Regions from separate parts of the Lelliottia jeotgali genome, predicted to be linked through region 2. Evidence: predicted binding sites of a transcription regulator. Region 2 holds the regulator's gene; each other region holds the start of a gene.
The links. The regulator sigma-54, encoded in region 2, starts transcription at its own class of promoters, with help from an activator protein. The targets are predictions, from matches to a motif close to GTTGGCACANNTTTCGCTNT.

Region 1: JBO43_RS10940 (amino acid ABC transporter substrate-binding protein) is a predicted target of sigma-54. The motif match lies at 3,642-3,661, and genes of this name have one in related genera.
Region 3: hypA (hydrogenase maturation nickel metallochaperone HypA) is a predicted target of sigma-54. The motif match lies at 1,889-1,908, and genes of this name have one in related genera.

Annotation. Positions count from the first base shown of each region.
Region 1 covers NZ_JAENMQ010000004.1:22,097-32,375, forward strand. Annotated here, with positions in the region: gene JBO43_RS10920 (PhoH family protein) at 1-551, shown strand, start outside; gene ybeY (rRNA maturation RNase YbeY) at 548-1,015, shown strand; gene corC (CNNM family magnesium/cobalt transport protein CorC) at 1,114-1,992, shown strand; gene lnt (apolipoprotein N-acyltransferase) at 1,998-3,536, shown strand; gene JBO43_RS10940 (amino acid ABC transporter substrate-binding protein) at 3,935-4,840, shown strand; gene JBO43_RS10945 (amino acid ABC transporter permease) at 4,998-5,738, shown strand; gene gltK (glutamate/aspartate ABC transporter permease GltK) at 5,738-6,415, shown strand; gene JBO43_RS10955 (amino acid ABC transporter ATP-binding protein) at 6,412-7,137, shown strand; gene rihA (pyrimidine-specific ribonucleoside hydrolase RihA) at 7,258-8,193, shown strand; gene JBO43_RS10965 (zinc ribbon-containing protein) at 8,301-8,783, opposite strand; gene JBO43_RS10970 (YnfU family zinc-binding protein) at 8,957-9,121, shown strand; gene JBO43_RS10975 (GH36-type glycosyl hydrolase domain-containing protein) at 9,278-10,279, shown strand, end outside.
Region 2 covers NZ_JAENMQ010000009.1:81,869-92,147, reverse strand. Annotated here, with positions in the region: gene mlaB (lipid asymmetry maintenance protein MlaB) at 1-53, opposite strand, end outside; gene mlaC (phospholipid-binding protein MlaC) at 53-688, opposite strand; gene mlaD (outer membrane lipid asymmetry maintenance protein MlaD) at 692-1,255, opposite strand; gene mlaE (lipid asymmetry maintenance ABC transporter permease subunit MlaE) at 1,260-2,042, opposite strand; gene mlaF (phospholipid ABC transporter ATP-binding protein MlaF) at 2,049-2,861, opposite strand; gene JBO43_RS16275 (calcium/sodium antiporter) at 3,089-4,066, shown strand; gene kdsD (arabinose-5-phosphate isomerase KdsD) at 4,080-5,066, shown strand; gene kdsC (3-deoxy-manno-octulosonate-8-phosphatase KdsC) at 5,081-5,647, shown strand; gene lptC (LPS export ABC transporter periplasmic protein LptC) at 5,644-6,219, shown strand; gene lptA (lipopolysaccharide ABC transporter substrate-binding protein LptA) at 6,188-6,742, shown strand; gene lptB (LPS export ABC transporter ATP-binding protein) at 6,749-7,474, shown strand; gene rpoN (RNA polymerase factor sigma-54) at 7,522-8,955, shown strand; gene hpf (ribosome hibernation promoting factor) at 8,978-9,265, shown strand; gene ptsN (PTS IIA-like nitrogen regulatory protein PtsN) at 9,348-9,839, shown strand; gene rapZ (RNase adapter RapZ) at 9,885-10,279, shown strand, end outside.
Region 3 covers NZ_JAENMQ010000006.1:37,724-48,002, forward strand. Annotated here, with positions in the region: gene hypD (hydrogenase formation protein HypD) at 1-377, opposite strand, end outside; gene JBO43_RS13115 (HypC/HybG/HupF family hydrogenase formation chaperone) at 381-653, opposite strand; gene hypB (hydrogenase nickel incorporation protein HypB) at 644-1,507, opposite strand; gene hypA (hydrogenase maturation nickel metallochaperone HypA) at 1,511-1,861, opposite strand; gene hycA (formate hydrogenlyase regulator HycA) at 2,071-2,526, shown strand; gene JBO43_RS13135 (4Fe-4S dicluster domain-containing protein) at 2,597-3,205, shown strand; gene hycC (formate hydrogenlyase subunit 3) at 3,202-5,028, shown strand; gene JBO43_RS13145 (respiratory chain complex I subunit 1 family protein) at 5,030-5,953, shown strand; gene JBO43_RS13150 (hydrogenase large subunit) at 5,971-7,680, shown strand; gene JBO43_RS13155 (formate hydrogenlyase complex iron-sulfur subunit) at 7,690-8,232, shown strand; gene JBO43_RS13160 (NADH-quinone oxidoreductase subunit B family protein) at 8,232-8,999, shown strand; gene JBO43_RS13165 (formate hydrogenlyase maturation HycH family protein) at 8,996-9,406, shown strand; gene hycI (hydrogenase maturation peptidase HycI) at 9,399-9,854, shown strand; gene JBO43_RS13175 (6-phospho-beta-glucosidase) at 10,147-10,279, opposite strand, start outside.

The sequences.
Region 1 (10,279 bases), on a different contig from region 2:
GTCGTATCCTGCTGACCCGCCCGGCGGTAGAAGCCGGTGAAAAGCTGGGCTTCCTGCCTGGCGATTTAAGTCAGAAAGTGGATCCGTATCTGCGCCCGCTGTATGACGCTCTGTTTGAAATGCTCGGCTTTGAGAAAGTCGAAAAGCTGATCGAACGTAACGTCATCGAAGTAGCGCCACTCGCCTACATGCGCGGGCGCACGTTAAACGACGCGTTCATCATTCTCGACGAGAGCCAGAACACCACCATCGAACAGATGAAGATGTTCCTGACGCGTATTGGCTTTAACTCGAAAGCGGTCATTACTGGCGATATCACTCAGATCGACCTGCCGCGCAGTACTAAATCCGGTCTGCGTCACGCCATCGAAGTGCTGGCGGAAGTAGACGAAATCAGCTTCAACTTCTTCAACAGCGAAGATGTCGTGCGCCATCCAGTGGTCGCCCGCATCGTTAACGCCTATGAAGCATGGGAAGAAGCAGAACAAAAACGTAAAGCAGAACAGGCCGCGGAACGTAAACGCGAAGCCCAGGAGCAAGAACACAAATGAGTCAGGTAATTCTCGATTTACAGCTGGCCTGTGATGACAATTCCGGTTTACCGGAAGAAAGTCAGTTTCAAACATGGCTGGATGCGGTGATTCCGCAGTTTCAGGAAGAGTCAGAAGTCACGATTCGCCTGGTTGACGAAGCGGAAAGCCACGAGCTGAACCTGACCTATCGCGGGAAAGATAAGCCGACCAACGTGCTCTCTTTCCCGTTTGAAGCACCGCCGGGCATCGAAATGCCGCTGCTGGGTGACCTGATCATCTGCCGCCAGGTGGTTGAACAGGAAGCGAAAGAGCAACAAAAGCCGCTCGACGCACACTGGGCGCACATGGTTATCCACGGCAGTCTGCATCTGCTTGGCTATGATCATATTGAAGACGAAGAAGCGGAAGAGATGGAATCCCTCGAGACAGAGATAATGCTTGCTCTGGGCTATGAGGATCCGTACATTGCCGAGAAAGAATAGTCAGTTAAGCATCTTGCGACACTGACCGACCATGCCGTCGCACAAGGAACATTGCGGCGGCGAGCTTTACACTCACAAGAGAACCCTAAACTTACGCCATGAGCGACGACAATTCACACAGTAGCGACACGACAACCAGCAAGAAGGGATTTTTCTCCCTCATTCTGAGCCAGCTTTTCCACGGTGAACCGAAAAACCGTGATGAACTCCTGGAGCTGATTCGTGATTCCGGGCAGAACGATCTTATCGACGAAGATACGCGCGAAATGCTCGAAGGGGTCATGGACATCGCCGACCAGCGCGTTCGCGATATTATGATCCCCCGCTCGCAGATGATTACCCTGAAACGCAACCAGACTCTGGACGAGTGCCTCGATGTGATCATCGAATCGGCCCACTCGCGTTTCCCGGTGATTAGCGAGGACAAAGATCACATCGAAGGGATTCTGATGGCGAAAGATCTGCTGCCGTTTATGCGCAGCGATGCCGACGCTTTCAGCATGGAAAAAGTGTTACGCCAGGCGGTGGTGGTTCCGGAAAGCAAGCGCGTTGACCGCATGCTCAAAGAGTTCCGCTCCCAGCGCTACCACATGGCGATTGTTATCGATGAATTTGGCGGTGTTTCCGGCCTTGTGACTATCGAAGATATTCTCGAACTGATCGTCGGTGAAATCGAAGATGAGTACGACGAAGAAGACGATATCGAATTCCGTCAGCTGAGCCGTCACACCTGGACGGTGCGCGCTCTGGCGTCCATTGAAGAGTTCAACGAGACCTTTGGCACCCACTTCAGCGATGAAGAGGTGGACACCATTGGCGGGCTGGTGATGCAGGCCTTTGGCCATCTCCCGGCGCGCGGCGAGTCCGTTGACATCGATGGTTACCAGTTCAAGGTCGCTATGGCCGACAGCCGACGTATTATTCAGGTTCACGTCAGAATGCCGGACGACTCCCCGGTGCCAAAACTGGAAGATTAATGTAAATGGCATTTGCCCCATTACTTGAACGCCAGCGCGTCCGTTTGCTGCTGGCGCTGTTGCTCGGAGCCAGCGGAACGCTGGCTTTTTCTCCTTATGATATCTGGCCTGCTGCCCTTCTCTCTTTGATGGGGCTGCAAGGGCTGACGCTGAATCGTCGCCCGGTTCAGGCTGCGGCTATCGGCTACTTCTGGGGTCTGGGCCTGTTTGGTTCCGGCATTAACTGGGTGTACGTCAGTATCGCGCAGTTTGGCGGAATGCCTGGCCCGGTGAACGTCTTCCTGGTGGTGCTGCTGGCTGCGTATCTCTCGCTGTATACGGGTCTGTTTGCGGGCATTCTGTCGCGCCTGTGGCCGAAAACCACCTGGCTGCGCGTCGCTATTGCCGCTCCCGTGGTCTGGCAAATTACCGAATTCCTGCGCGGCTGGGTGCTAACCGGCTTCCCGTGGCTGCAGTTCGGCTACAGCCAGATTGATGGCCCGCTGAAAGGCCTGGCCCCGGTGATGGGTGTGGAGGCGATCAACTTCCTGCTGATGGTGGTGAGCGGCCTGCTGGTGTTGGCGCTGGTTCAGCGAAACTGGAAACCGCTGGTCGCCGCCGTTGTACTGTTCGCCCTTCCCTTCCCACTGCGCTTTATCCAGTGGTTTACCCTGGAGCCGGAACGCGCGACGCAGGTGTCGATGGTGCAGGGAGACATTGCACAATCGCTGAAATGGGATGAGAACCAGCTGGTTAATACGCTGAAAATCTATCTTGATGCGACGCAAAAAGAGATGGGTAAATCCAGCCTGATCATCTGGCCGGAGTCTGCGATTCCGGATCTGGAAATCAATCAGCAGCGTTTCCTGAGCATGATGGACGATCTCCTGCGCGCCAAAAACAGCACGCTGATCACCGGGATTGTCGATGCGCGTCTGAACCAGCAGAACCGTTACGACACTTACAACACCATTATCACGCTCGGAAAAGACAATCCGTACAGCTACGAATCGGCGAATCGCTACAACAAAAATCACCTTGTTCCTTTTGGTGAGTTTGTACCGCTGGAATCGATTCTGCGCCCGCTGGCACCGTTCTTCGACTTGCCGATGTCGTCCTTTAGCCGGGGTTCCTACGTTCAGCCGCAGCTTCATGCGCACGGTTTTGCACTGACGCCGGCGATCTGCTACGAAATCATCCTGGGCGAGCAGGTGCGCGATAACTTCCGTCCGGATACGGATTATCTGCTGACCATCTCCAACGACGCCTGGTTTGGTAAGTCGATCGGCCCGTGGCAGCACTTCCAGATGGCACGCATGCGCTCGCTTGAGCTGGCACGTCCGCTGCTGCGCAGCACCAACAACGGGATTACGGCGGTGATTGGTCCGAAAGGCGAAATCCAGGCGATGCTCCCGCAGTTCACCCGCGCGGTGTTGACCACCAAAGTCACGCCAACGACGGGCCTGACGCCGTATGCTCGCACCGGCAACTGGCCGCTGTGGATTCTGACCGCGCTGTTTGGTTTTGGCGCACTGCTGATGAGCCTTCGTCAGCGTCGTAGATAGTCCTTTCTGCCCGGCGGCGCTTCGCTTGCCGGGCCTGCAAAACCCATCCCCGTGGGCCGGGTAAGGCACAGCCGTCACCCGGCAAATCCCCTCTCAAATTCCATTTCTGGCACGCCTATTGCTTTGTTAAATCACAGATACAGTGGTTTGGCTTAACGTGCAACTTTGTCGCACCATCGCAGTTCATCGGTAGCACCCAAAAGGTGCAACGAGATATTTTTGCCTCTGAATGGTGCGGCGCGCTTCGCAAAAATAAACAATAACGCAGCAAAATCTTTACATTAAGCCAGACTAAATGTTAACAAGCTTGCATAACACTGCACTCGCATCGCGCGAGATATAACAACATCACAATGGGTATCAATGCGTCATTGGCGCAGATAATAAAGGAGTTGGGTATGCAATTACGTAAACTGGCCACAGCAATGCTGGTAATGGGCGTGTCCGCAGGCGTCGTTCACGCTGAAGACGCACCGGCTGCCGGGAGCACTCTCGACAAGATTGCCAAAAATGGCGTGATCGTGGTCGGCCACCGTGAATCTTCCGTCCCGTTCTCATACTACGACAACACGCAAAAAGTCGTAGGCTACTCTCAGGACTACTCCAACGCGATCGTAGAAGCGGTCAAGAAGAAGCTCAACAAACCTGATCTGCAGGTGAAGCTAATTCCAATTACGTCGCAAAACCGTATTCCCCTGCTGCAAAACGGCACCTTCGATTTTGAGTGTGGCTCCACCACTAACAACCTCGAACGTCAGAAACAAGCGGCCTTCTCCGACACCATCTTCGTGGTTGGTACGCGTCTGCTGACCAAAAAAGGCGGCGAGATTAAAGACTTCGCAGACCTGAAAGGCAAAGCGGTCGTTGTGACTTCCGGTACCACCTCTGAAGTGCTGCTGCACAAGCTGAACGACGAGAAGAAACTGGATATGCGCATCATCAGCGCCAAAGACCACGGTGACTCTTTCCGTACTCTGGAAAGCGGCCGCGCGGTGGCATTTATGATGGATGACGCGCTGCTGGCGGGTGAACGTGCGAAAGCGAAGAAACCAGACAACTGGGAAATCGTCGGCACGGCGCAGTCGAAAGAAGCGTACGGCTGTATGCTGCGTAAAGACGACGCAGGCTTCAAAAAACTGATCGATGACACCATCGCTCAGGTACAGACCTCCGGCGAAGCGGAAAAATGGTTCGATAAGTGGTTCAAGAATCCGATTCCACCAAAAAATCTCAACATGAACTTTGAACTGTCTGACGACATGAAAGCCCTGTTTAAAGAACCTAACGACAAAGCACTTAACTAATTAGAACCATTAAGGGGCGGGATCTCCTGCCCTCTCGATTGTCGGGAAGCGCGGACAGACTATACGTTGAGTGGTCGTTCCCCACTCAGCGCGAACATTGAGCTTCTCACCAATCTTCGAGGGTAGCGCTGCTACCCTTTTTTTTCTGGAGTTTATTATGTCAATAGACTGGAACTGGGGCATTTTTCTGCAACAGGCCCCGTTCGGCAACACCACCTATTTAGGCTGGCTGTGGAGCGGCTTTCAGGTCACCGTCGCGTTATCGATAACGGCCTGGATTATCGCGTTTCTGGTCGGTTCGCTGTTCGGTATTTTACGTACCGTCCCCAACCGTTTTCTCTCTATGCTCGGCACGCTGTACGTCGAACTGTTCCGTAACGTTCCGTTAATCGTGCAATTCTTTACCTGGTATCTGGTCGTTCCTGAACTGCTGCCGGAAAATCTCGGTATGTGGTTTAAATCGGAGCTGGACCCGAACATTCAGTTCTTTGTCTCCTCGATGCTGTGCCTTGGGCTGTTCACTGCTGCGCGCGTCTGCGAGCAGGTGCGTGCCGCGATTCAGTCTCTGCCGCGCGGGCAAAAAAACGCCGCGCTGGCAATGGGCCTGACGCTGCCGCAAAGCTACCGCTACGTGCTGCTGCCGAACGCCTATCGCGTGATCGTTCCGCCGATGACCTCCGAGATGATGAACCTGGTGAAAAACTCGGCCATCGCCTCCACCATCGGTCTGGTCGATATGGCGGCGCAGGCGGGCAAGCTGCTGGATTACTCCGCACACGCGTGGGAATCCTTCACTGCCATCACCGTGGCGTATGTCTTGATTAACGCATTCATCATGCTGGTGATGAACCTGGTTGAACGTAAAACTCGCCTGCCGGGCAATCTGGGGGGCAAATAATGTACGAGTTTGACTGGAGTTCCATTGTTCCTGCCATGCCCTATCTGCTTGATGGGCTGGTCATCACCTTAAAAATCACCGCCATTGCTATCGTCATTGGCATTGTCTGGGGCACGATCCTCGCCGTCATGCGCCTGTCGAGCTTCAAGCCTTTCGCCTGGTTCGCGACCGCCTACGTCAACGTTTTTCGCTCCATTCCGCTGGTCATGGTGCTGCTGTGGTTTTATCTGATTGTTCCTGGCCTGCTGCAAAACGTACTGGGACTGTCGCCTAAAACGGATATCCGCCTGATCTCGGCGATGGTGGCGTTCTCGATGTTTGAGGCCGCTTACTATTCAGAAATTATTCGCGCGGGTATTCAGAGTATCTCCCGCGGACAATCGAGCGCGGCGTTGGCGCTAGGCATGACCCACTGGCAGTCGATGAAGCTCATTATTCTGCCACAGGCGTTTCGCGCTATGGTCCCGCTGCTGCTGACGCAGGGTATCGTTCTCTTCCAGGATACATCGCTGGTGTATGTGCTGAGTCTGGCGGACTTCTTCCGCACCGCCTCCACTATCGGTGAGCGTGACGGTACGCAGGTCGAGATGATCCTGTTCGCAGGTGCAGTTTATTTTGCAATTAGTTTAAGCGCGTCGCTGTTGGTGACCTGGCTGAAGAAAAGGACGGTCTCATGATTTCCCTGAAAAATGTTTCTAAATGGTATGGGCACTTTCAGGTGCTGACCGACTGCTCAACCGAAGTGAAAAAAGGCGAGGTGGTCGTTGTGTGTGGCCCTTCCGGCTCCGGTAAATCGACGCTGATTAAAACCGTCAATGGCCTTGAACCCGTGCAGCAAGGCGAGATCGTGGTCGATGGCACCAAAGTGAACGACAAAAAAACCGATCTGGCAAAGCTGCGTTCCCACGTTGGGATGGTGTTCCAGCACTTCGAGCTGTTCCCGCACCTGTCGATTATTGAAAACCTGACGCTGGCGCAGGTAAAAGTGCTGAAACGCGACAAAAAAGCCTCGCGTGATAAGGGCTTAAAACTGCTGGAACGCGTTGGGCTGTCGGCTCATGCTGATAAGTTCCCGGCGCAGCTTTCCGGTGGCCAGCAGCAGCGCGTGGCGATTGCGCGTGCGCTCTGTATGGACCCGATTGCTATGCTGTTCGATGAGCCAACTTCCGCGCTCGACCCAGAAATGATCAACGAAGTGCTGGACGTTATGGTTGAACTGGCGCACGAAGGGATGACCATGATGGTGGTGACGCACGAAATGGGCTTCGCCCGCAAAGTCGCCAACCGCGTGATCTTTATGGACGAAGGCAAAATTGTCGAAGATTCGCCGAAAGAAGATTTCTTCGCCAACCCGCAGTCCGACCGCGCCAAAGACTTCCTCGCCAAAATCCTGCATTAATCAATACGGTGCGTAATCTTCGGATTGCGCACCACTTCACGCTTTACGTCTCTGCTTCTCGTCTGCTTCATCTTGCAGCGTTAACCTTGTCACAAAATAACGCCAAAAATGGAGCTTGCTATGCCACAGCCAATCATTCTCGATTGCGATCCCGGTCATGATGACGCCATCGCTCTGGTCCTTGCCCTCGCGTCACCGGAATTAGACCTCAAAGCGGTCACCTCTTCTGCCGGCAACCAGACGCCGGATAAAACCCTGCGTAACGTTTTGCGCATGTTAACGCTGCTTAAACGTACGGATATTCCGGTGGCGGGCGGTGCGGTAAAACCGTTGATGCGCGATCTGATCATCGCCGATAACGTTCACGGCGAAAGCGGCCTGGATGGCCCCGCGCTGCCTGAACCGGGCTTTAAACCGCAGGATTGCACTGCCGTTGAGCTGATGGCGAAAGTGCTGCGCGACAGCCGCGAGCCGGTGACGCTGGTGGCAACGGGCCCGCAAACTAACGTCGCGCTGCTGCTCAACAGCCACCCGGAACTGCACGCGAAGATCGCGCGGATCGTTATCATGGGCGGTGCGATGGGGCTGGGGAACTGGACGCCAGCGGCGGAGTTCAACATTTTCGTCGACCCGGAAGCCGCAGAGATTGTCTTCCAGTCGGGCATACCAATTGTAATGGCCGGTCTGGATGTCACCCACCGGGCGCAGATCATGGCGGAAGATATTGAGCGTTTTCGCGCCATCGGCAATCCTGTCGCGACCACCGTCGCCGAGCTGCTCGACTTCTTTATGGAATACCATAAAACCGAGAAATGGGGATTCCACGGCGCGCCGCTGCACGATCCCTGCACTGTCGCCTGGCTGCTAAAACCGGAGATTTTTACCACGGTGAATCGCTGGGTCGGCGTAGAGACGCAGGGGAAATATACCCAGGGGATGACGGTCGTGGATTACTACTCCCTGACCGGCAATACGCCAAATACCACGCTGATGGTGGATGTCGACCGGGAAGCGTTTGTAGATTTAATCGCAGAACGGTTGAAGTTTTATAACTAGTGCGGTCTGGTGCCCTCACCCCGGCCCTCTCCCACAGGGAGAGGGAGAAAACCACGCCGATCTGATCCCCTCTCCCTCAGGGAGAGGGTTAGGGTGAGGGTGGAAAATCACGGCTCAAACGGCCTTCTCTGGAACTGGTCGTGCCCGCATTTTGGGCAGCGCGGCAGGACGTCAGGCGTATACACCGCCAGATGGAAATGGCAGTTCTCACACACCAGATTCCCCAGCCCTACCACCTCGCCGCTGTGATACACGCCGTGATGATTCAAATCCTGGAAAACTTCGCGCCACTCCAGCTGGGTTTTATCCGTAATATCCGCCAGCTCCTGCCACAGACTCTCTTTAATCACCCGCATAAATACACTGTCGGTGACCTCGTCCTGGCTCTCTTCGTAGCTCCGCGCAAACTCTTCCAGATCGCGGCGCACAGCCCGCGTCACCTCTTCTACTTCAGTCCGCGTTAACTCACCCGTTTGCACGACGCGCGCCCGTGCCTGTTCGACAAGAGCATCGATATCACGTTCGCCGTTACGCAGGCGTTCCGTGAGTGTGGCAACCAGTTCGCGGTAAAATTGAGCAACCTTGTTCATCCTTTCGCCTCCCAGGTAAGTAACTGTCTCTAATAATAGACCTTATTTGGCAACCGCTTTGTCAGGTCAGCCACACAGCGGGTAAATTCCTGCAAAGGGGAAATGCGATACCTTGCATAGTATTTGAACACTTCGTGCTAAGATGAAGCTCATTCATTGAAAGGTTAATCATCATGTCTCTTCTCGATTACGCAATGAAGCTCATCGGTGGAGCATCGACCACCACCGTCACCTGCCCGCACTGTGGGCTCAAATCCTCACACCCAACATCTAAAATCCGTCTGAAACAGGCGATGCTGTGCCCAGGCTGTAAAGCGCTGTTTGTTGCGCCGCGCTGATCCCCACGCGCGTTCTGGCGCAAAATCGGTGTTCTATACTTAAGTAAGATTCCAGCAGCTGTTAAATCCCTGATGCCCCACACCCATCCTGAGAGAACGTTTCTGATCTGATTTCGCAACTGCTCCTGCGCGTTCACGTCGCACCAGAGCATCGCTATGAAAATGAACCTTAAGAAGTGGCGGAGTGGCTCCCGTTCGTTGCCCCCTGCGCTGGCTCCTGCCCTTTTGGGCCACGAACCTGCAGCAGAAAACAGTTTTAAAGCTGAGCTATTTTCGACGGCCCAGATGGCACGATACGGACAAAAACTGGCCCGCTCGCACAAGTTATCCCCGAATAAGCTGCCCTATTACCTGCTCAAACGCCTCGATGACAATGAGACGGTGATTACACAAAACTGCTACGTCCTCAATGCCGGAAAAAAAGCGAGCATCATGCCCGCCGGAGAATGGCTGCTGGATAACTACTACCTGATCGAGGAGCAGATCCGCATCGTGCGCCAGCACCTGCCGAAGAATTTCGGCAAAGGGCTTCCGGCGCTGGCTTCGCCGCATGATTGTCCGCGCATCTATGATATCGCCGCCGAAGCCATCGCCCACGGTGACGGGCGCTGGGACGCCGCGAATCTGACCAGCTACATCACGGCTTATCAGCAGGAAACGCCGCTGACGCTGGGCGAAGTCTGGGCGTTGCCGGGCATGATGCGTCTGGCGCTAATCGAAAACCTGCGTCGGGTCAGTATCGACGTTGTCAAAGCCCAGCAGGAACGCAATCTGGCGGACAGTTGGGTCACACGCATTTTCGAGTGCGCAGAGAACACGCCCGCCGAGCTGATCATGGTGATCGCCGATATGGCACGCTCGCGCCCACCGTTAAGCAGCGCCTTTGTGGCGGAACTGGTGCGTCGTCTGCAGGGACGCGGCAATATGCTGGCGCTGCCCCTGACTTGGATCGAACAGCGCCTGACTGAACAGGGCGTGACCACGGATACCCTCATTCACCGATTCAATCAGCAGTTAGCCGCCAGCCAGCTTTCCGTAAGCAACAGCATCGCGGGCCTGCGCTTGCTGAGTGAAACTAACTGGGCAGACTTTGCCGAGGCCATGAGCGTGGTTGAACAGACGCTGCGCCAGGATCCGGCCGGGATTTACCCGCTGATG
Region 2 (10,279 bases):
CCCGACAACATCAGTTTGTCGCCTTCGCGCGACCAGCTAAAGGGCTGCGTCATTACTTTTTCTCATCCAGAGAAATTTTCTGGCTGGAGATTGATTTCAACTGCGCGGTCAGGCCATCAATGCCTTTGGTACGCAGCAGATCGCTCCACTCGTTCTGCTTGGTGGTGATCATGCTCACCCCTTCAGCGATCATGTCATACGCCTGCCAGTTGCCCGTTTGGGTGTTTTTACGCCACTGGAAATCCAGGCGAACCGGCGGACGGCCATTCGGATCGATAATCGTCACACGGATTGGCACGATAGTCGCGTCGCCCAACGGCTGTTCCGGGGCAATCTGATACGTCTGACCGTGGTACATCGCCAGCGCCTGGCCGTAAGCTTGTTTCAGGTATTCACGGAATGCAGCAAAGTAAGCGTCACGCTGTGCAGGAGTCGCATCTTTGTAGTAACGGCCCAGCACCAGTGCACCGGCGTATTTCACCTGCACATACGGCAGCAGTTCCTGATCAACCACTTCACGCAGATAATCCGGGTTTGCACGGATTTTAGGCTGTTCGTTTTTCAGGCGATCGAAGGTTTTTTGCGCCGCTTCGTCCATCTGTTTGTAGGGGTTGCTCAGATCCGCTGCGGTCGCTGCGGTCAATGGGGCAATCACCAGCATGGCAACCATTAACAGTCGTTTAATCATGAATTACTTCTCCTGAGATGAATTCGTCGTGCCAGGGGTCGGCGCGACGTCAGTTGGGCCTTCAGTCTGTGCAGGGGCATCGTCGGACTTTTTGTCATCGCCTTTACCGCTGTAAAGGAACTGACCAATCATATCTTCCAGCACCATGGCCGATTTCGTATCCTGAATCACGCCGCCATCTTTAAGGATAGACGTTCCCAGCTCCGGATCTTCAAAGCCGACATTCAGCGCCAGGTACTGCTCGCCAAGCAGACCAGAAGTACGAATAGACAGAGAACTGGTATCCGGAATGTGGTTGTAGCGCTCTTCGATGTCCATTTCGACGCGCGGTAGATAGGTTTTGTCATCCAGCGTGATGTCTGAGACGCGGCCAATCACCACACCGCCAATACGCACCGGGGAACGTGCCTTCAGACCCCCGATATTATCGAAAGTCGCATAGAGACGATAAGTGGGTTCAGTCCGAATGGAGGTGATATCCGCCGCTCTGAGACAGATAAACAGCGCAGCCAGCAGTGCCAGCAACAGAAACAGACCTACCCAAATTTCACTTTTTCTTGTTTGCATGAACTCAATTCCCAAACATCAGTGCGGTGAGCACAAAATCCAGGCCAAGTACGGCCAGCGACGAATGAACCACAGTGCGCGTGGTGGCGCGACTGATGCCCTCAGAAGTTGGTATCGCGTCATAACCATTGAACAACGCAATCCAGGTCACAGTCACGGCAAACGCCACGCTCTTAATCAGGCAGTTCACCAGGTCCATACGCAGATCGACAGCGTCCTGCATCGCGGACCAGAAGAAACCAGCATCAATACCTTTCCACTGGACGCCAACCAATGAACCGCCCCAAATGCCGACGGCCACAAACAGGATGGTCAGCAGCGGCAGAGAGATAACCCCGGCCCAGAAGCGCGGAGCAATCACGCGACGCAGCGGGTCGACCGCCATCATCTCCATGCTGGAGAGCTGTTCCGTTGCGCGCATCAGACCGATTTCAGCCGTTAACGCAGAACCCGCTCGACCGGCGAAAAGCAGCGCCGCTACAACCGGGCCAAGTTCGCGCAGCAGCGAAAGCGCCACCAGCATACCGAGACTGGTTTCCGCACTGTAAGTCGTCAGAACCAGATAGCCCTGCAGCCCAAGAACCATGCCGATAAACAGACCCGACACGATGATAATCAGCATCGATAACACGCCGACATTATAGAGTTGACGTATCAGCAGCGGGGAATGCTTACGGAATTCCGGCTTACCCATCAGCGCATTGAATAACATCAACCCGGCACGCCCGAACGTCCTGATGGTTTTTATGCCACGGTGTCCAAGGGCGGCCAACGCATTTAACAGCATCAGCGCTTAACTCCCTATTCCCAGTAAATCATGATGATAGTCGCCCGCCGGATAGCGGAACGGTACGGGACCATCGGCAATCCCATCAAGGAACTGACGAACGCGCGGATCGCTGTTGTTTTGCAACGCCTGAGCGCCACCGTGGGCGACGATTTTTTTATCCGCCACAATGTAAGCGTAATCCGCGATACTCAGCACCTCGGGCACATCGTGCGAAACCACGATGCATGTGACACCCAGCGCGCTGTTCAGTTCTGAAATCAGCTTCACCAGCACGCCCATAGTAATAGGGTCCTGACCAACGAAGGGCTCGTCGAACATGATTAAGTCCGGTTCCAGAGCAATTGCGCGCGCCAGCGCAGCGCGACGCGCCATCCCGCCTGAAAGCTCCGAAGGCATGAGTTTTGCTGCCCCACGCAGGCCCACCGCCTCAAGCTTCATCATCACCGTCGTTTTCAGCAGTTCAGGAGGCAAACGGGTATGTTCACGCAGCGGGTAAGCGACATTATCAAAGACATTCATGTCGGTGAATAACGCGCCCGACTGAAACAGCATGCTCATTCGCTTACGGACGGTATACAGGCGTGAGCGAGACATCGCCGGGACATTTTCACCGTCGAAGAGAATCTCGCCATGATCCGGTGGGATCTGTCCACCGATCAAACGCAGCAGCGTGGTTTTACCGATACCAGAGGGGCCCATGATCGCCGTGATCTTGCCCCGTGGCACCGTCAGCGTGATGTCTTCAAATATCAATCGATTGCCGCGCGAGAAGCTAACGTCACGGACATCGACTAAATTCGCCATCGTTTGGCTCATTTAAAGTTCCTTTCTTTCCCGTTAAGGTTAAGCATGGCGCTTAATTCAGCCTTAAACCCGACATTTTTACAGAATATTATCCGCGCAGGTTAGCGAAAGCTGGCATTTGTTTTACTTTTCCGGCGCATAAAGTCAAAATTAGGAATTCGTTACGTCTACAGACTGCATGCGGCGCCAGAGATTCATTCTCAGTGGACCGGCGAGTATACCTGAATAAAGGATTTTTGATGCTTTTAGCAACGGCACTGTTAATAATTGGTTTACTGTTGGTGGTCTACAGTGCTGACCGTTTGGTTTTTGCCGCATCCATCCTTTGCCGACTCTTTGGTATACCGCCTTTGATTATCGGGATGACGGTGGTGAGCGTGGGAACATCGCTCCCGGAAATTATCGTCTCCGCTTCCGCCTCGCTTCACGGTCAGATCGATCTCGCCATCGGAACGGCAATCGGCTCTAATATCGTTAACATTTTATTGATTCTTGGCCTCGCTGCGTTGCTGCATCCATTTCGCGTGGATTCTGATGTTCTGCGCCGCGAATTGCCGCTAATGTTAATTGTCAGCCTGCTGGCAGGGTATGTGCTTTATGATGGGCAACTCACCTTTGACGACGGCATTTTACTGCTGGCGCTGGCGATCATCTGGCTGCTGTATATCGTTAAAATCGCCCGACTGGCGGAAAAACAAGGTGATGACAGCCTGACACGTGAACAAGTCGCTGAACTTCCGCGTGAAGGCACTTTGCCCGTTGCCCTGCTGTGGCTGGGTGTTGCACTTATTATTATGCCGATGTCCACCCGCATGGTCGTCGATAACGCCACGGTGCTGGCCAACTATTTCGCAATCAGCGAACTGACCATTGGCCTGACCGTGATTGCGATCGGCACCAGCTTGCCAGAACTGGCCACAGCGATAGCGGGCGCACGCAAAGGCGAAGGTGATATTGCGATTGGCAATATCATTGGCTCGAATATCTTCAACATCGCGATCGTAATGGGTTTACCCGCGCTGATTGCGCCAGGGGCCTTTAATCCGCTGGCTTTCTCCCGCGATTACGGAGTGATGCTGTTAGTCAGCGTGATTTTCGCCCTGCTCTGCTGGCGGCGGAAACAACAGATAGGCAAAGGGGCTGGCGTCTTGTTGACGGGTGGTTTTATCGTATGGATGGCGATGCTGTACTGGCTGTCGCCTCTTCTCTCTGGGTAAACGGAAACGCATTATGTCGCAAATAGAATTGCAGCCGGGTTTTGACTTTCAGAAAGCAGGCAAAGAAGTTCTGGAGATTGAACGTGAAGGTCTGGCGCAGTTAGATCAATATATTAATCAGGACTTTACTCATGCATGCGAGAAAATATTCTCCTGTTCGGGCAAAGTCGTGGTGATGGGGATGGGCAAATCGGGTCACATTGGCCGCAAAATGGCCGCGACCTTTGCCAGTACCGGAACATCCTCTTTCTTCGTGCATCCAGGTGAAGCGGCGCACGGCGATCTCGGAATGGTTACGCCGCAGGATGTGGTTATTGCGCTGTCCAACTCCGGCGAATCCAACGAAATACTGGCGCTGATCCCCGTGCTGAAACGTCTGCACGTTCCGCTCATTTGCATGACCAGCCGCCCAGAAAGCAGCATGGCGCGCGCGGCGGATGTTCACCTGTGCGTAAAAGTGCCGAAAGAAGCCTGCCCGCTTGGCCTGGCACCGACCTCCAGTACCACCGCGGCGCTGGTGATGGGTGATGCGCTCGCCGTAGCCCTGCTCGAAGCGCGTGGATTCACCCCAGAAGATTTCGCCCTTTCCCACCCAGGCGGCGCGCTAGGACGTAAACTTCTGTTGCGGGTGAACGATATTATGCACACTGGCGCAGAGATCCCTCACGTCAGCAAAGACGCCTCGCTGCGTGATGCCTTACTGGAGATCACGCGTAAAAACCTCGGTATGACGGTCATCTGTGACGACCTGATGAAGATCGAAGGGATCTTCACCGACGGTGATTTACGTCGTGTGTTTGATATGGGCGTTGACGTGCGCACTTTAGGCATCGCCGACGTCATGACACCCGGCGGGATCCGGGTGCGTCCCGGAACGCTGGCGGTTGAAGTTCTAAACCTGATGCAGTCTCGTCATATTACCTCAACCATGGTTGCCGATGGCGACCAACTGCTGGGTGTGGTACATATGCATGATCTTCTGCGCGCAGGCGTAGTGTAATGAAGGATAAGACAATGAGTAATGCGGGTGCATCCCTTGCAACCTGTTATGGCCCAGTCAGTACGCAAATGATGGCGCAGGCAGAAAAAATCCGCCTGCTGATTCTGGATGTTGATGGCGTACTGTCCGATGGCTTAATTTTTATGGGCAATAATGGCGAAGAGCTGAAAGCCTTTAATGTACGCGACGGCTACGGAATTCGCTGTGCGATCACATCCGGTATCGAAGTTGCTATCATCACCGGGCGTAAGGCTAAACTGGTAGAAGATCGCTGCGAAACATTGGGCATCACCCATTTGTATCAAGGCCAATCCGACAAAATGGTAGCGTTCAGGGATTTACTGGCGAAGCTTGCCATCGCACCTGAGAACGTAGCCTATGTTGGGGACGATCTGATCGACTGGCCAGTCATGGCCGAAGTCGGTTTGAGTATCGCCGTTGCCGACGCCCATCCTCTTTTGATCCCGCGCGCTGACTATGTCACCCGGATCAATGGCGGTCGCGGCGCCGTTCGTGAAGTATGCGATTTATTGTTGCTGGCGCAGGGTAAGCTTGATGAGGCCAAAGGGCAATCGATATGAGTAAAACCAGACGTTGGGTTATCATTCTGCTTTCACTGGCCGTGCTGGTCCTGATTGGCGTGAATATCGCTGACCGCGACGATACGCCCGATGAAGTCGTTAATACCAACGACCCAACCTACAAAAGCGATCACAGCGATACGGTAGTTTATAGCCCGGAAGGTGCCCTGAACTACCGTCTGATTGCGCAGCATGTAGAATATTTTTCCGATGACGGTATCTCGTGGTTCACCCAACCGGTGATGACCACATTTGATACCAACAAAATTCCGACGTGGTCGATTAAATCTGACCGGGCAAAATTGACGAATGACCGTATGCTTTATCTGTATGGTCATGTTGAAGTCAATGCTCTGACGCCAGACTCTCAACTGCGCAAAATTACTACGGATAACGCCCAGATAAACCTGGTCACCCAGGATGTCACGTCGCAGGATCTGGTGACGTTATACGGCACAACATTTAATTCCAGCGGTTTAAGAATGCGCGGGAACTTACGCAGCAAAAACGCCGAGCTGATTGAAAAGGTTAGAACCTCCTATGAAATTCAAAACAAACAAACTCAGCCTTAAATTTATCATTGCCAGCGCGCTGCTGGCCGCCAGTCTCCCCGCGCTTGCTGTGACGGGCGACACTGAGCAGCCGATTCATATCGAATCTGACACGCAGTCGCTTGATATGCAGGGTAACGTCGTCACCTTCACTGGCAACGTCGTCATGACCCAAGGCACGATCAAAATCAATGCCGATAAAGTGGTTGTCACCCGTCCGGGCGGCGAGCAGGGCAAAGAGATTATTGATGGCTACGGCAATCCGGCAACGTTCTATCAAATGCAGGATAACGGCAAGCCAGTGAAAGGCCATGCATCTCATATGCACTATGAGCTGGCGAAAGATCTCGTCATCCTGACCGGAAATGCCTATCTGGAACAGCTGGATAGCAACATCACCGGCGATAAGATCACGTATCTGGTGAAAGAGCAGAAAATGCAGGCATTCAGCGACAAAGGTAAGCGCGTCACCACCGTTCTGGTTCCGTCTCAGCTGCAAGACAAGAACAAAGACCAGGCCCCGGCACAGAAAAAGAGTAACTAATTCGTTATGGCAACTTTAACTGCAAAGAACCTCGCCAAAGCCTATAAAGGCCGCCGCGTCGTGGAAGATGTCAGTCTGACCGTGAACTCCGGCGAAATCGTTGGCCTGTTGGGTCCAAACGGCGCGGGTAAAACCACCACCTTTTATATGGTGGTCGGGATTGTCCCGCGCGATGCTGGCAACATTATCATTGATGATGAAGACATCAGTCTTCTGCCACTGCATGCGCGTGCCCGTCGCGGTATTGGCTATTTGCCGCAGGAAGCGTCGATTTTCCGCCGCCTGAGCGTGTTCGACAACCTGATGGCGGTTCTGCAAATCCGTGACGATTTGACCTCTGAGCAGCGTCAGGATCGTGCAAATGAGCTGATGGAAGAGTTCCACATCGAACATTTACGCGACAGCCTGGGCCAGGCCCTTTCCGGTGGTGAACGCCGCCGCGTCGAAATAGCCCGTGCCCTGGCAGCAAATCCGAAATTTATCCTGCTGGATGAACCTTTTGCGGGCGTCGATCCAATCTCCGTTATCGACATCAAGCGTATTATCGAGCATTTGCGCGACAGCGGCCTCGGAGTGCTCATCACTGACCACAACGTACGTGAAACGTTGGCGGTTTGTGAACGTGCTTATATCGTCAGCCAGGGCCATTTAATCGCCCACGGCACTCCGTTAGAAATTCTCGAAGACGAGCATGTGAAGCGTGTGTACCTTGGGGAAGACTTCAGACTCTGATAGGGTAGAGGTTAAGTCACGCCAAAGCGGGGAAAAACGCTCTGAACATGAAGCAAGGTTTGCAATTAAGGCTCAGCCAGCAACTGGCGATGACGCCACAGCTACAACAGGCGATCCGTCTGTTGCAGTTGTCCACGTTAGAACTTCAGCAGGAACTCCAGCAAGCGCTGGACAGCAATCCTCTGCTGGAGCAAACCGATCTTCATGACGAGGTAGATACCCAGGAAAAGCAGGACACCGAATCCCTTGATACGGCAGATGCTCTCGAACAAAAAGAGATGCCGGACGAGTTACCGTTAGACGCCAGCTGGGATGAAATCTACACCGCCGGAACCCCTTCCGGCACACGTGCTGATTACCAGGATGACGAACTTCCGGTTTATCAGGGCGAAACCACCCAGTCGTTACAGGATTACCTGATGTGGCAGGTGGAGCTCACGCCTTTCACCGAAACCGATCGCGCGATTGCCACCTCCATTGTGGATGCCGTGGATGATACGGGCTATTTGACCGTCTCTCTGGAAGACATTCTTGAGAGCGTCGGCAACGGCGATATCGATCTTGATGAGATCGAAGCGGTTCTGAAACGCATCCAACGTTTTGACCCGGTCGGCGTGGCGGCAAAAGATCTGCGTGATTGCCTGTTGATCCAACTTTCACAATTTGCAAAAGAAACACCGTGGATTGATGAAGCCCGACTGATCATCAGCGAACATTTAGATCTGCTGGCGAATCATGATTTCCGATCCCTGATGCGTGTCACGCGCCTCAAAGAGGACGTGTTGAAAGAGGCGGTCAATCTGATTCAGTCGCTTGACCCACGCCCCGGACAATCTATCCAGACCAGCGAACCTGAATACGTGATTCCTGACGTTCTGGTCAGAAAGCACAACGAACGCTGGACGGTAGAACTGAACTCCGACAGCATTCCTCGCCTGCAAATTAATCAGCAGTACGCCTCCATGTGCACCAGCGTGCGCAACGACTCCGACAATCAATATATTCGTAGCAATCTTCAGGAAGCGCGATGGCTGATCAAAAGCCTTGAGAGCCGAAATGATACGTTGCTACGTGTCAGTCGCTGTATTGTGGAACAGCAGCAGGCGTTTTTTGAAAAGGGCGAAGAGTTTATGAAACCGATGGTGCTGGCGGATATCGCCCAGGCCGTTGAGATGCACGAATCGACCATTTCGCGCGTGACCACGCAGAAGTATCTGCACAGCCCGCGCGGCATTTTTGAGCTTAAGTATTTCTTCTCCAGCCATGTGAATACCGAAGGCGGCGGCGAAGCCTCGTCAACGGCTATTCGAGCACTGGTGAAGAAGTTGATCGCAGCGGAAAACCCCGCGAAGCCACTGAGTGACAGTAAGTTAACCACCATGCTGTCCGACCAGGGTATTATGGTGGCACGTCGAACTGTTGCGAAGTATCGAGAGTCTTTATCCATTCCGCCGTCTAACCAGCGTAAACAACTGGTTTGACCCAACTGATAAGGAAGACACTATGCAGCTCAACATCACAGGACACAACGTCGAGATCACTGAAGCCTTACGCGATTTTGTGAATACGAAATTCGCCAAGCTTGAACAGTATTTCGAGAGGATCAATCAGGTCTACATTGTGTTGAAAGTGGAGAAAGTGACTCATATCTCGGATGCAACCCTGCATATAAACGGGGGTGAAATCCATGCCAGTGCGGAAGGGCAAGACATGTATGCGGCTATCGACGGCTTGATTGACAAGTTGGCACGACAGCTTAATAAACATAAAGATAAACTGAAACAACACTAATTGTCCGGGCAGTTAACGGGTGCAGGGCGGCCTGTTGTGAAACACAACAGGCCATTTGTACAGTTAGCGCTTAGGTGAAATTATGATGAACAACGATTCCTCGCTTCAATTGAGTAGTGTCCTTAACCAGGAATGTACCCGCAGTGGCGTTCACTGTCAGAGCAAAAAACGGGCTCTGGAAATTATCAGTGAACTGGCTGCAAAACAGTTAAGCCTGCCGCCTCAGGTGGTGTTCGAAGCTATTCTGACCCGTGAAAAAATGGGCAGTACCGGCATCGGCAATGGCATTGCCATTCCGCATGGCAAACTGGAAGAAGACACATTGCGCGCCGTGGGCGTCTTTGTGCAGCTCGAAACGCCAATCGCCTTTGATGCGATTGATAACCAGCCGGTTGATTTGCTGTTCGCGTTACTGGTGCCCGCTGACCAGACCAAAACCCATCTGCATACGCTTTCGCTGGTGGCTAAACGTCTGGCAGATAAAACCATTTGCCGCCGTCTGCGCGCAGCCCAAAGTGATGAAGAGTTGTACCAAATTATCACCGAAGCGGAAGGCAATCAGGATGATGCGTAACCAGGCGATGGCCTTCACATCTGCAGTCGTGAGGAGAAACGGAACATGGTGCTGATGATCGTCAGCGGTCGTTCTGGCTCGGGTAAATCCGTGGCCCTGCGAGCGCTCGAAGATATGGGATTTTACTGCGTCGATAACCTCCCGGTGGTTCTGCTGCCCGACCTGGCGCGAACGCTCGCGGACCGGCAGATTTCTGCCGCCGTCAGTATCGACGTGCGCAATATGCCGGAATCCCCGGAAATTTTCGAGCAGGCGATGAACAGCCTGCCGGAGAACTTCACGCCTCAGCTGCTGTTCCTGGACGCTGACCGTAACACGCTGATTCGTCGCTACAGCGACACCCGTCGTTTGCACCCGCTGTCTAGCAAGAATCTGTCGCTTGAAAGCGCCATCGACGAAGAGAGCGACCTGCTGGAACCGCTGCGTTCCCGCGCGGATCT
Region 3 (10,279 bases), on a different contig from region 2:
ATCGGCGAATAGACGATACGCACATCCGCGCCGCGCGCGCGGGCCTGCATCAGTGAACCGTTTTTGCCTGGCACGCGCATCGCATCGCCAAAAGTGCAAAAAATCACCTCCGGCTGGCTGGCAATCTCAATGCAGCTGTCGATGCGACCCATTGGAAGGACGCACACCGGACAGCCAGGGCCGTGAATAAATTCAATGTTATCGGGCAGGAGCTGGTCGAGGCCGAATTTAAAGATCGCATGAGTGTGGCCGCCGCAGACTTCCATGATGCGCAGCGGACGCGCGGCGGTGTACTCCAGTAGCGCAGCCCGCGTTTTCAGGTGCGCGATAAGCTGCATCACCTGTTCAGGTGCGCGGTATTCATCAACGTAGCGCATGTGTTATCGCTCCTCGCCAAACAGCAGCGCGCCGACGTTCGGCTCGACTTCAAACATATTTTGCAGCGCCGCCAGCGTGTCGCGGGCCTCGTCTTCGTTAATCACGCTCATGGCAAAACCGACGTGGACCAGCACCCACTGACCGAGGCGCGAGGCGCCGTTTTCATCCACTACGCCCACCAGCGTGAGATCGACATCGCGCAGCACGCCGCACACTTCCACTTTGGCCTGATTACCGTCGATGGCGCGAATCTGTCCTGGAACGCCTATGCACATCGTTCGTTCTCCAGCCAGTTCAGCCAGCTTTCCATGCCGTCACCCTTAGTGGCGGACACCATCAGGATTTCAATTTCCGGGTTCACTTCCCGGGCGTACGCCAAACATTTTTCGACGTCGAAATCGAGGTACGGCAGCAGATCTATTTTGTTGAGCAGCATCAGCGAGGCGGCGGCAAACATATGCGGGTATTTCAGCGGTTTGTCCTCACCTTCAGTGACGGAGAGCACCGCCACTTTATGCCGTTCACCGAGATCAAAACTGGCGGGGCAGACCAGGTTGCCGACGTTCTCGATAAACAGAATGCCGTTATCCGCCAACGGCAGACGCGGCGCGGCGTCGGCAATCATCTGCGCATCCAGATGGCAGCCTTTGCCAGTATTGACCTGAATTGCCGGCGTGCCGGTTTCGCGAATGCGCGCGGCGTCATTCACGGTCTGCTGATCGCCTTCTATAACCGCGCAGGAGACGCGCTGGTTCAGGCGTTTAAGGGTTTCTGTCAGCAGAGTAGTTTTGCCGGAGCCGGGGCTGGACACCAAATTAAGTACCAACTGGTCGTGCGCGGCGAAACGTGCGCGGTTGCGTGCGGCGAGCTGGTTGTTTTTGTCCAGCACGTTGATTTCGACTTCCAGCATTTTGCGCTGGCTCATCCCCGGCGCATGGGTGCCTGCTTCGCCGTGGCCGTAGTGCAGGTCGCCTTCGTCTGATGGCTTTGGCGCAAAGCGGATGCCGGTGAGCGCTGCTACGTTGCGCGGGGCGGGAGAGAAAGGCGCGGAGCGAAACGCGGAGTGGGGGCGATGCTCATCGCCTTCGATATACAGGTTGCCTTCGGCGCAACCGCAGGTACTACACATGATTTACTCCTGGTCTATTTCGAGGCGCTGGATCTGCAAACCGTCGTCGGCCACGATGCGCAAGCCGGTGTTCTGACACTGCGGGCAGCTTCGCACTTTTGACGATAACAGCGTGACGTACTGCTGGCAGGTCTCGCACCAGCATTCGGCCTGCTGCTCTTCGAGATGCAAAGTGCAGCCTTCCGCCAGCGTGTCGCGGCACACCAGCTCAAAGCAAAAGGTGAGGGCGCTGGGTTCGACGCAGGAAAACGCCCCGACTTTCAGCCATACGCCGGTAACGCGTTTTGCGTGGTGTTGCTTTGCCTGCTGCTCGATAAGTTCCAGCGCGCGCTGGCAGAGGGTGATTTCGTGCATGACGCCTCCTCGGTGATTTTCACCGTTAATGCAATAACGATGCCAGCCTGATTTAGGAAAGGGAGTGTCGATGACGGCGCTGACGAAATGACACGTCGACATGCTGACGGGGATAGCGTTAATTACTTAAAATCCTTGTAAATCAAAAATATAAAAACTGGCACAAAATCTGCTTAACAGCCGTCATCTCCATTAACCGGATACCTGAGATGACTATTTGGGAACTTAGCGAAAAAGCGGACTACATCGCGCAACGCCATCAACAATTACAGGAGCAGTGGCATCTGTACTGCAACTCACTGGTTCAGGGCATCACCCTGTCTAAAGCCCATCTGCATCATGCGATGAGCTGCGCGGCACAAGAGGATTTGTGCTTCGTGCTGTTTGGTCACTTCACGATTTACGTCACCCTGGCGGACAACTTCAACAGCCACGTCATCGAATATCACGTCGAAACCAAAGACGGCGACAGACAGCGTATTGCGCAGGCGCAGCTGATGATCGACGGCATGGTTGACGGCCACGTCAGTACCCGCGATCGCCACCAGGTGCTTGAACACTATCTGGAAAAAATCGCACCGGTGTACGACGGCCTCTATTCGGCGGTGGAAAATAACGTGCCGGTGAATTTGCACGAGCTGGTGCGCGAACCGCACACCGCCTGATGTTTGCGTGTCGAGATGTGTCGATATGGCACGTCGTCGTCAAAAATGACACTGTCCTGAGGACTACCCGGTGAACCGTTTTGTAATTGCTGACTCGACGGTCTGTATTGGCTGCCACACCTGTGAAGCGGCGTGTTCGGAAACACACCGCCTGCACGGGCTGCAGTCCATGCCGCGCCTGCGCGTTATGCGTAATGAAAAAGAGTCTGCCCCGCAGCTCTGCCATCAATGTGAGGATGCCCCCTGTGCGGGCGTCTGTCCTGTGAATGCCATCACCCGCGTCGATGGCGCTGTGCAGCTGAACGAGAGCCTGTGCGTGAGCTGCAAGCTGTGCGGCATCGCCTGCCCGTTCGGCGCGATTGAATTTTCGGGCAGCCGCCCGCTGCATATTCCAGCCAACGCCAATTCGCCAAAAGCCCCGCCTGCGCCTCCCGCTCCGGCCCGCGTCAGCAGCCTGCTGGACTGGGTGCCGGGTGTGCGCGCCGTGGCGGTGAAATGCGATTTGTGCAGCTTTGATGAACAAGGCCCGGCCTGCGTGCGCACCTGCCCGACCAAAGCGCTGATTCTGGTCAATATCCGCGATATCGCGCGCACCAGTAAACGCAAACGCGAACTGACGATAAATACCGATTTTGGCGATCTGTCGCTGTTTCAGGCGCAAAACGAGGGGGCGAAATGAACGCTGTGACTCTCATTAACAGCGCCGTGGCCTGGTTTGTGGCCGCCGCCGTGCTGTCGCTGGTGTTCTCTTTCAACAAACCCCTCAGCGGATGGACCGCCGGAATCGGCGGGGCAGTCGGTAGTGCGATAACGGCGCTGACCGGGTTTATGGTGCTGACGCAGGGTGTCCATGCAGAAGGCGCTATGCCGCTGGTTCGCCACACCGTTCAGCTCACGCCGCTGAACGCTATCTGGCTCATCACCTTTGGCCTGTGCGGCCTGTTTATCAGCCTGTTTAATATCGACTGGCACCGCCATCCGCAGACCAAACCGAACGGTCTGCTGATCAATCTCCTGCTCGCCGCCGCCGTCTGTACGGTCGTCGCCAGCAACCTGGCCGCGCTGGTGGTGATGGCGGAAATCATGGCTCTGTGCGGCGTGTTCCTGACCGGCTGCAGCCAGTCCGGCAAACTGTGGTTTGCGCTTGGGCGCCTCGGCACTCTCTTGCTGGCACTGACCTGCTGGCTGGTGTGGCAGCGCTACGGCACGCTGGAACTGGATCTCCTGAGCGCCCGTGCGCAACTGATGCCATTTGGCGCGGATATCTGGCTGCTCGGCGTGGTTGGTTTTGGTCTGCTGGCGGGGATTATTCCGCTGCATGGCTGGGTGCCGCAGGCGCACGCGAATGCCTCTGCACCTGCCGCGACGTTGTTCTCGACGGTGGTGATGAAAGTCGGTTTGTTTGGCATCCTCACCCTTTCGCTGATCGGCGGCCAGCCGCCGCTGTGGTGGGGCGTAGTGCTGCTCGTCGCCGGGATGATCACCGCCTTTGTCGGCGGGCTGTACGCCCTCATGGAACACAACATCCAGCGCCTGCTGGCGTATCACACCCTGGAAAATATCGGCATCATCCTGCTTGGTCTGGGCGCGGGGCTGACTGGCCTGGCGCTGAACCATCCGGCGCTCGTTGCCGCCGGGTTTATCGGTGGGCTGTATCACCTCGTCAACCACAGCCTGTTTAAAAGCACGCTGTTCCTCGGCGCAGGCAGCGTCTGGTTCCGCACCGGGCATCGCGATATCGAGAAGCTCGGCGGGATCGGCAAAAAAATGCCGCTGATTTCGCTCGCCATGCTGGTCGGTTTGATGGCGATGGCCGCGCTGCCACCGCTCAACGGTTTTGCCGGTGAGTGGGTGATCTATCAGTCGTTCTTTGCCCTCGGTCAGAGCGACGTCTTTATCGCCCGTCTGCTGGGGCCAATGCTGGCCGTCGGTCTGGCGATTACCGGCGCTTTGGCGGTGATGTGTATGGCGAAAGTCTACGGTGTCACCTTCCTCGGCGCCCCGCGTACCCCGGAGGCAGAAAACGCCCGCTGCGCACCGGCTCTGATGACTGCAAGCGTCGTTCTGCTGGCCCTGTGCTGTATTGCGGGCGGGGTCGCTGCACCGTGGCTGCTGCCGCTGCTGGGAAGTGCAGTCCCACTGCCGCTCACCACCGCGCACACCGCCGTTTCTCAGCCGATGATTGCTCTGCTGCTGATCGCCGCGCCGCTTCTCCCGCTGGTGCTGATGATGTTCTTCAAACGCGACCGTCTGCCCGCCCGTTCACGCGGGAAGGCATGGGCGTGCGGGTATGAGCACGAACAGTCGATGGTGATCACCGCCCACGGTTTTGCGATGCCGGTGAAAGAGAACTTTGCCGCTGTGTTGAAGCTGCGCCACCTGCTAAATCCGGTGAAGTTGATACCCGGCTGGCAAAGCGCGGTCGCGCCCACGCTGTTCCGTCGTCTCGCCCTGATCGAGCTGGCGGTGCTGGTGGTGATTGTGATTTCACGAGGAGCCTGACATGAGTCTGTTACTGGCATTACTTCAGGCGCTGGTGTTATTCGCCGTTGCGCCACTGCTTTCGGGCATCACCCGCGTGGCCCGCGCCCGAATGCACAACCGTCGCGGCCCTGGCGTACTCCAGGAGTACCGCGATCTGTTCAAACTGATGGGCCGTCAGAGCATCGCTCCTGACGCGTCCGGGTGGGTGTTCCGCCTGACGCCGTTCGTGATGGTCGGCGTGATGTTGACCATCGCCACCGCACTGCCGGTGGTGACGGTTGCGTCGCCGCTGCCTGTGCTCGGTGACCTGATCACCCTGATCTATCTCTTCGCCATCGCACGCTTTTTCTTCGCGATTGCAGGGCTGGATACGGGCAGTCCGTTTACCGGTATCGGCGCCAGCCGCGAAGCGATGCTCGGCGTGCTGGTTGAGCCGATCCTGCTGCTGGGCCTGTGGGTCGCGGCGCAGGTCGCGGGCTCAACGCACATCAGCTTTATTGCGGATACCGTCTATCACTGGCCCGTCGCCCGCAGCGTGCCGCTGATTCTGGCCCTGTGTGCCTGCGCGTTCGCCACCTTTATCGAGATGGGCAAATTGCCTTTTGACCTCGCGGAAGCGGAGCAGGAATTGCAGGAAGGCCCGCTCACGGAGTACAGCGGCTATGGTTTTGCGGTGCTGAAGTGGGGCATCAGCCTCAAACAGCTGGTGGTACTGCAAATGTTTGTCGGCGTCTTCTTCCCGTGGGGACAGGTGACGCACTTTTCGGTGACGGGTTTACTGCTGGCGGTGGTGATTGCCGCGCTCAAGCTGGTGGCCGGTGTGCTGATTATCGCCCTGTTTGAAAACAGCATGGCGCGACTGCGCTTTAACGCCACCTCGCGCATCACCTGGGCCGGGTTTGGCTTTGCCTTTTTAGCCTTCGTCTCCTTGCTGGTGGCGTGATTACAGAGAGTCTTAGTATGTCTGAAGAAAAAGTAGGTCAACAGTATCTCGCCGCACTGCATCAGGCGTTTCCCGGCGTGGTGCTGGAAGAGAGCTGGCAGACCAAAGATCAAATCACCCTGACCATCAAGGTGAACTATCTGCCGGAAGTGGTGGAGTTTCTTTATTACCAGCAGGGCGGTTGGCTGTCGGTGCTGTTCGGCAACGATGAGCGCCAGCTGTGCGGCAACTACGCGGTCTATTACGTGCTGTCGATGGAGCAGGGCGTCAAATGCTGGATAACCGTGCGCGTCGAAGTCGATCCGAATAAACCGGAGTACCCGTCCGTCACGCCGCGCGTGCCTGCGGCGGTTTGGGGCGAGCGCGAAGTGCGTGATATGTACGGTCTGGTAGCCGTCGGCCTGCCGGATGAACGTCGCCTGGTATTGCCGGACGACTGGCCGGATGAACTCTACCCGCTGCGCAAAGACAGCATGGATTATCGTCAGCGTCCTGCCCCGACGACCGACAGCGAAACCTACGAGTTCATCAACGAACTGGGCAGCAAAAAGAACAACGTGGTGCCGATTGGCCCGCTGCACGTCACCTCTGATGAGCCGGGCCACTTCCGCCTGTTCGTCGATGGCGAGAACATTATCGACGCCGATTACCGTCTGTTCTATGTCCACCGCGGGATGGAAAAACTGGCGGAAACCCGCATGGGTTACAACGAAGTGACGTTCCTTTCCGATCGCGTGTGCGGGATCTGCGGCTTTGCCCACAGTACCGCCTACACCACCTCGGTGGAAAACGCGATGGGGATCGTGGTGCCAGAGCGTGCGCAGATGATCCGCGCCATTCTGCTGGAAGTGGAGCGCTTGCACTCGCACCTGCTGAACCTCGGCCTGGCCTGTCACTTCGTCGGCTTTGACTCCGGGTTTATGCAGTTCTTCCGCGTGCGTGAAGCCTCGATGAAAATGGCTGAAATCCTCACCGGGGCGCGTAAAACCTACGGTCTGAACCTGATCGGCGGGATTCGCCGCGATCTGCTGAAAGACGACATGATCCAGACCCGCCTGCTGGCGCAGCAGATGCGCCGCGACGTGCAGGATCTGGTGGATATGCTGCTCAGCACGCCTAACATCGAGCAGCGTACTGTCGGTGTGGGTCGCCTCGATCCGCAGATTGCCCGTGACTTCAGCAACGTCGGCCCAATGGTGCGCGCCAGCGGTCACGCCCGCGATACCCGCGCCGATCACCCGTTCGTTGGCTACGGTTTGCTGCCGATGACGGTCCACATCGAGCAGGGCTGTGACGTAATTTCCCGCCTGAAAGTGCGCATCAACGAAGTCTTTACCGCGCTGAATATGATCGACTTTGGTCTGGATAATCTGCCGGGCGGTCCGCTGGCGGTGGAAGGCTTTACCTATATTCCGAACCGCTTCGCGCTCGGGTTCTCCGAAGCGCCGCGCGGGGATGATATCCACTGGAGCATGACCGGCGACAACCAGAAGCTCTACCGCTGGCGCTGCCGTGCGGCGACCTACGCCAACTGGCCGACCCTGCGCTACATGCTGCGCGGCAACACGGTGTCTGACGCACCCCTGATCATCGGCAGTCTCGATCCTTGCTACTCCTGTACCGACCGCATGACGGTGGTGGATGTGCGCAAGAAGAAAAGCCAGGTAGTGCCGTACAAAGAGCTTGAACGCTACAGCATCGAGCGCAAGAACTCGCCGCTGAAATAAGGATTCGTCATGTTTACCTTTATCAAAAAAGTGATCAAAACCGGCACGGTGACCAGCAGTTATCCGCTGGAGCCGATGCCGGTCGATAAAAACTTTCGTGGCAAACCGGAGCACAATCCGCAGCAGTGCATCGGCTGCGCGGCGTGCGTGAACGCCTGTCCGTCGAACGCCCTGACGGTGGAAACGGATCTGGCGACGAATGAATTGGCCTGGCAGTTCAATCTCGGGCGCTGCATTTTTTGCGGCCGCTGCGAAGAGGTCTGCCCGACGGCGGCGATTAAACTGTCGCAGGAGTACGAGCTGGCGGTGTGGAACAAAGCCGATTTCCTTCAACAGTCGCGCTTTGACCTGTGCCATTGCCGCGTCTGCAACCATCCGTTCGCCGTGCAAAAAGAGATCGACTACGCCATTGCGCTGCTGAAACACAACGGTGATGCGCGTGCGGAACAGCACCGGGAAGGGTTCGAAACCTGCCCGGAATGCAAACGCCAGAAGTGCCTGCTGCCGTCCGACCGCATCGATATCACCCGCCACATGAGAGAAGCCAGCTGATGAATAATTTACTCGGCCCGCGCGACGATAACGGCATTCCGGTGCCGATGACGGTGGATGAATCCATCGCCAACATGAAAGCGTCCCTGCTGAAAAAAATCAAACGTTCCGCCTACGTCTACCGTGTGGACTGCGGGGGCTGCAACGGCTGCGAGATTGAAATCTTCGCCACTCTGTCACCGCTGTTTGACGCCGAACGTTTTGGTATCAAAGTGGTGCCGTCTCCGCGTCATGCGGACATTCTGCTGTTCACCGGTGCAGTGACGCGCGCGATGCGATCCCCGGCGCTGCGCGCCTGGCAATCCGCGCCCGATCCAAAAATCTGCATCTCCTACGGGGCGTGCGGCAACAGCGGCGGCATCTTCCACGATCTCTACTGTGTCTGGGGCGGGACCGACAAAATCGTGCCGGTGGATGTCTATATCCCCGGCTGCCCGCCGACGCCTGCCGCGACGCTGTACGGTTTTGCGATGGCGCTGGGGCTGCTGGAGCAGAAAATCCACGCCCGCGAGCCGGGGGAAATCGACAACCAGCCCGCGCAGATTTTGCACCCTGACATGGTTCAGCCATTGCGCGTGAAGGTTGACCGGACGGCGCGTCGTCTTGCCGGATATCGCTATGGCCGTCAGATTGCCGATGACTATCTGCGTCTGCTGAGCCAGGGTGATCATCAGGTTGAGCGCTGGCTGGAGGCGGAAAAAGATCCGCGTCTGAACGAGATCGTGGCGAACCTGAATCAGGTGGTGGACGAGGCGCGTATCCGATGAGCGAACAGGTGGTGTTCAGTCAGCTGAGCCGTAAGTTTATCGATGAGAACGATGCGACGCCGGATGCGGCCCAGCAGGTGGTTTATTACAGCCTGGCGATTGGCCACCATCTTGGGATAATCGACTGTTTAGAGGCGGCGTTGAGCTGCCCGTGGGACGATTATCTGGCGTGGATCGGCACGTTAGAGGCGGGCAGTACGGCGCGGCGTAAAATGGAAGGCGTGCCGAAGTATGGCGAGATCGTCATCGACAGCAACCATATCGCCATGCTGGCGAACGCCTTTAACGCGGCGCTGGCGGTGCAAACCCCCGCGCAGCAGGCGTGGAGCAAAACGCTGCTCAGCATGCTGCATGATATTCATCAGGAGAGCGCCATCTACCTGATGGTGAGGAGATTACGTGACTGACGTTTTACTGTGTGTCGGCAATAGCATGATGGGTGATGACGGCGCAGGCCCGCTGCTGGCGGAGATGTGCTTCGCGAATCCGCAGGGCAACTGGCGGGTGATCGACGGCGGTAGCGCCCCTGAAAACGACGTGGTCGCCCTGCGCGAGCTGCGCCCGGACCGTCTGCTGATTGTCGATGCGACGGATATGGGGCTTAACCCCGGTGAAATCCGCCTGATCGACCCGGACGATATCGCCGAGATGTTCATGATGACCACCCATAATATGCCGCTTAACTATCTGGTCGATCAGATCAAAGACGACGTGGGCGAGGTGCTGTTTTTGGGCATTCAGCCGGATATTGTCGGGTTTTATTACCCGATGACGCCAGCCATTAAAGCGGCCGTTGAGGTGGTGTATTCCCGGCTGGCAGAGTGGGTGGGGGATGGGGGATTTGCGCAGCTCTGAGCGGTTGTTGCCCGGTGGCGGCTACGCCTTACCGGGCCTACAAAGGCTTGCACCGGCCTATGGTTTTGTAGGCCGGGTAAGGCGTAGCCGCCACCCGGCGGGAAACGGCGCTGCGGCCTGACATTGCCCGGTAGCGCTGCGCTTACCGGTTGGGCCGTTATCTCCCTCTTCCTGTGGGAGAGGGCCGGGGTGAGGGCACCAGACCACACAATACCTGTCAGTCCTGTGACGCGGGTTCCCCTCACCCTAACCCTCTCCCACAGGGAGAGGGGACCGTTCGGAGGACGTTCGGCTACCCTAAATCCGCCCCGTTACTCGCAATCACCTTCTTATACCACCAGAACGATTTTTTGCGTTTCCGGTCCAGCGTGCCGTGGCCTGCATCGTCGCGATCGACGTACACAAACCCGTAGCGCTTGCTCATC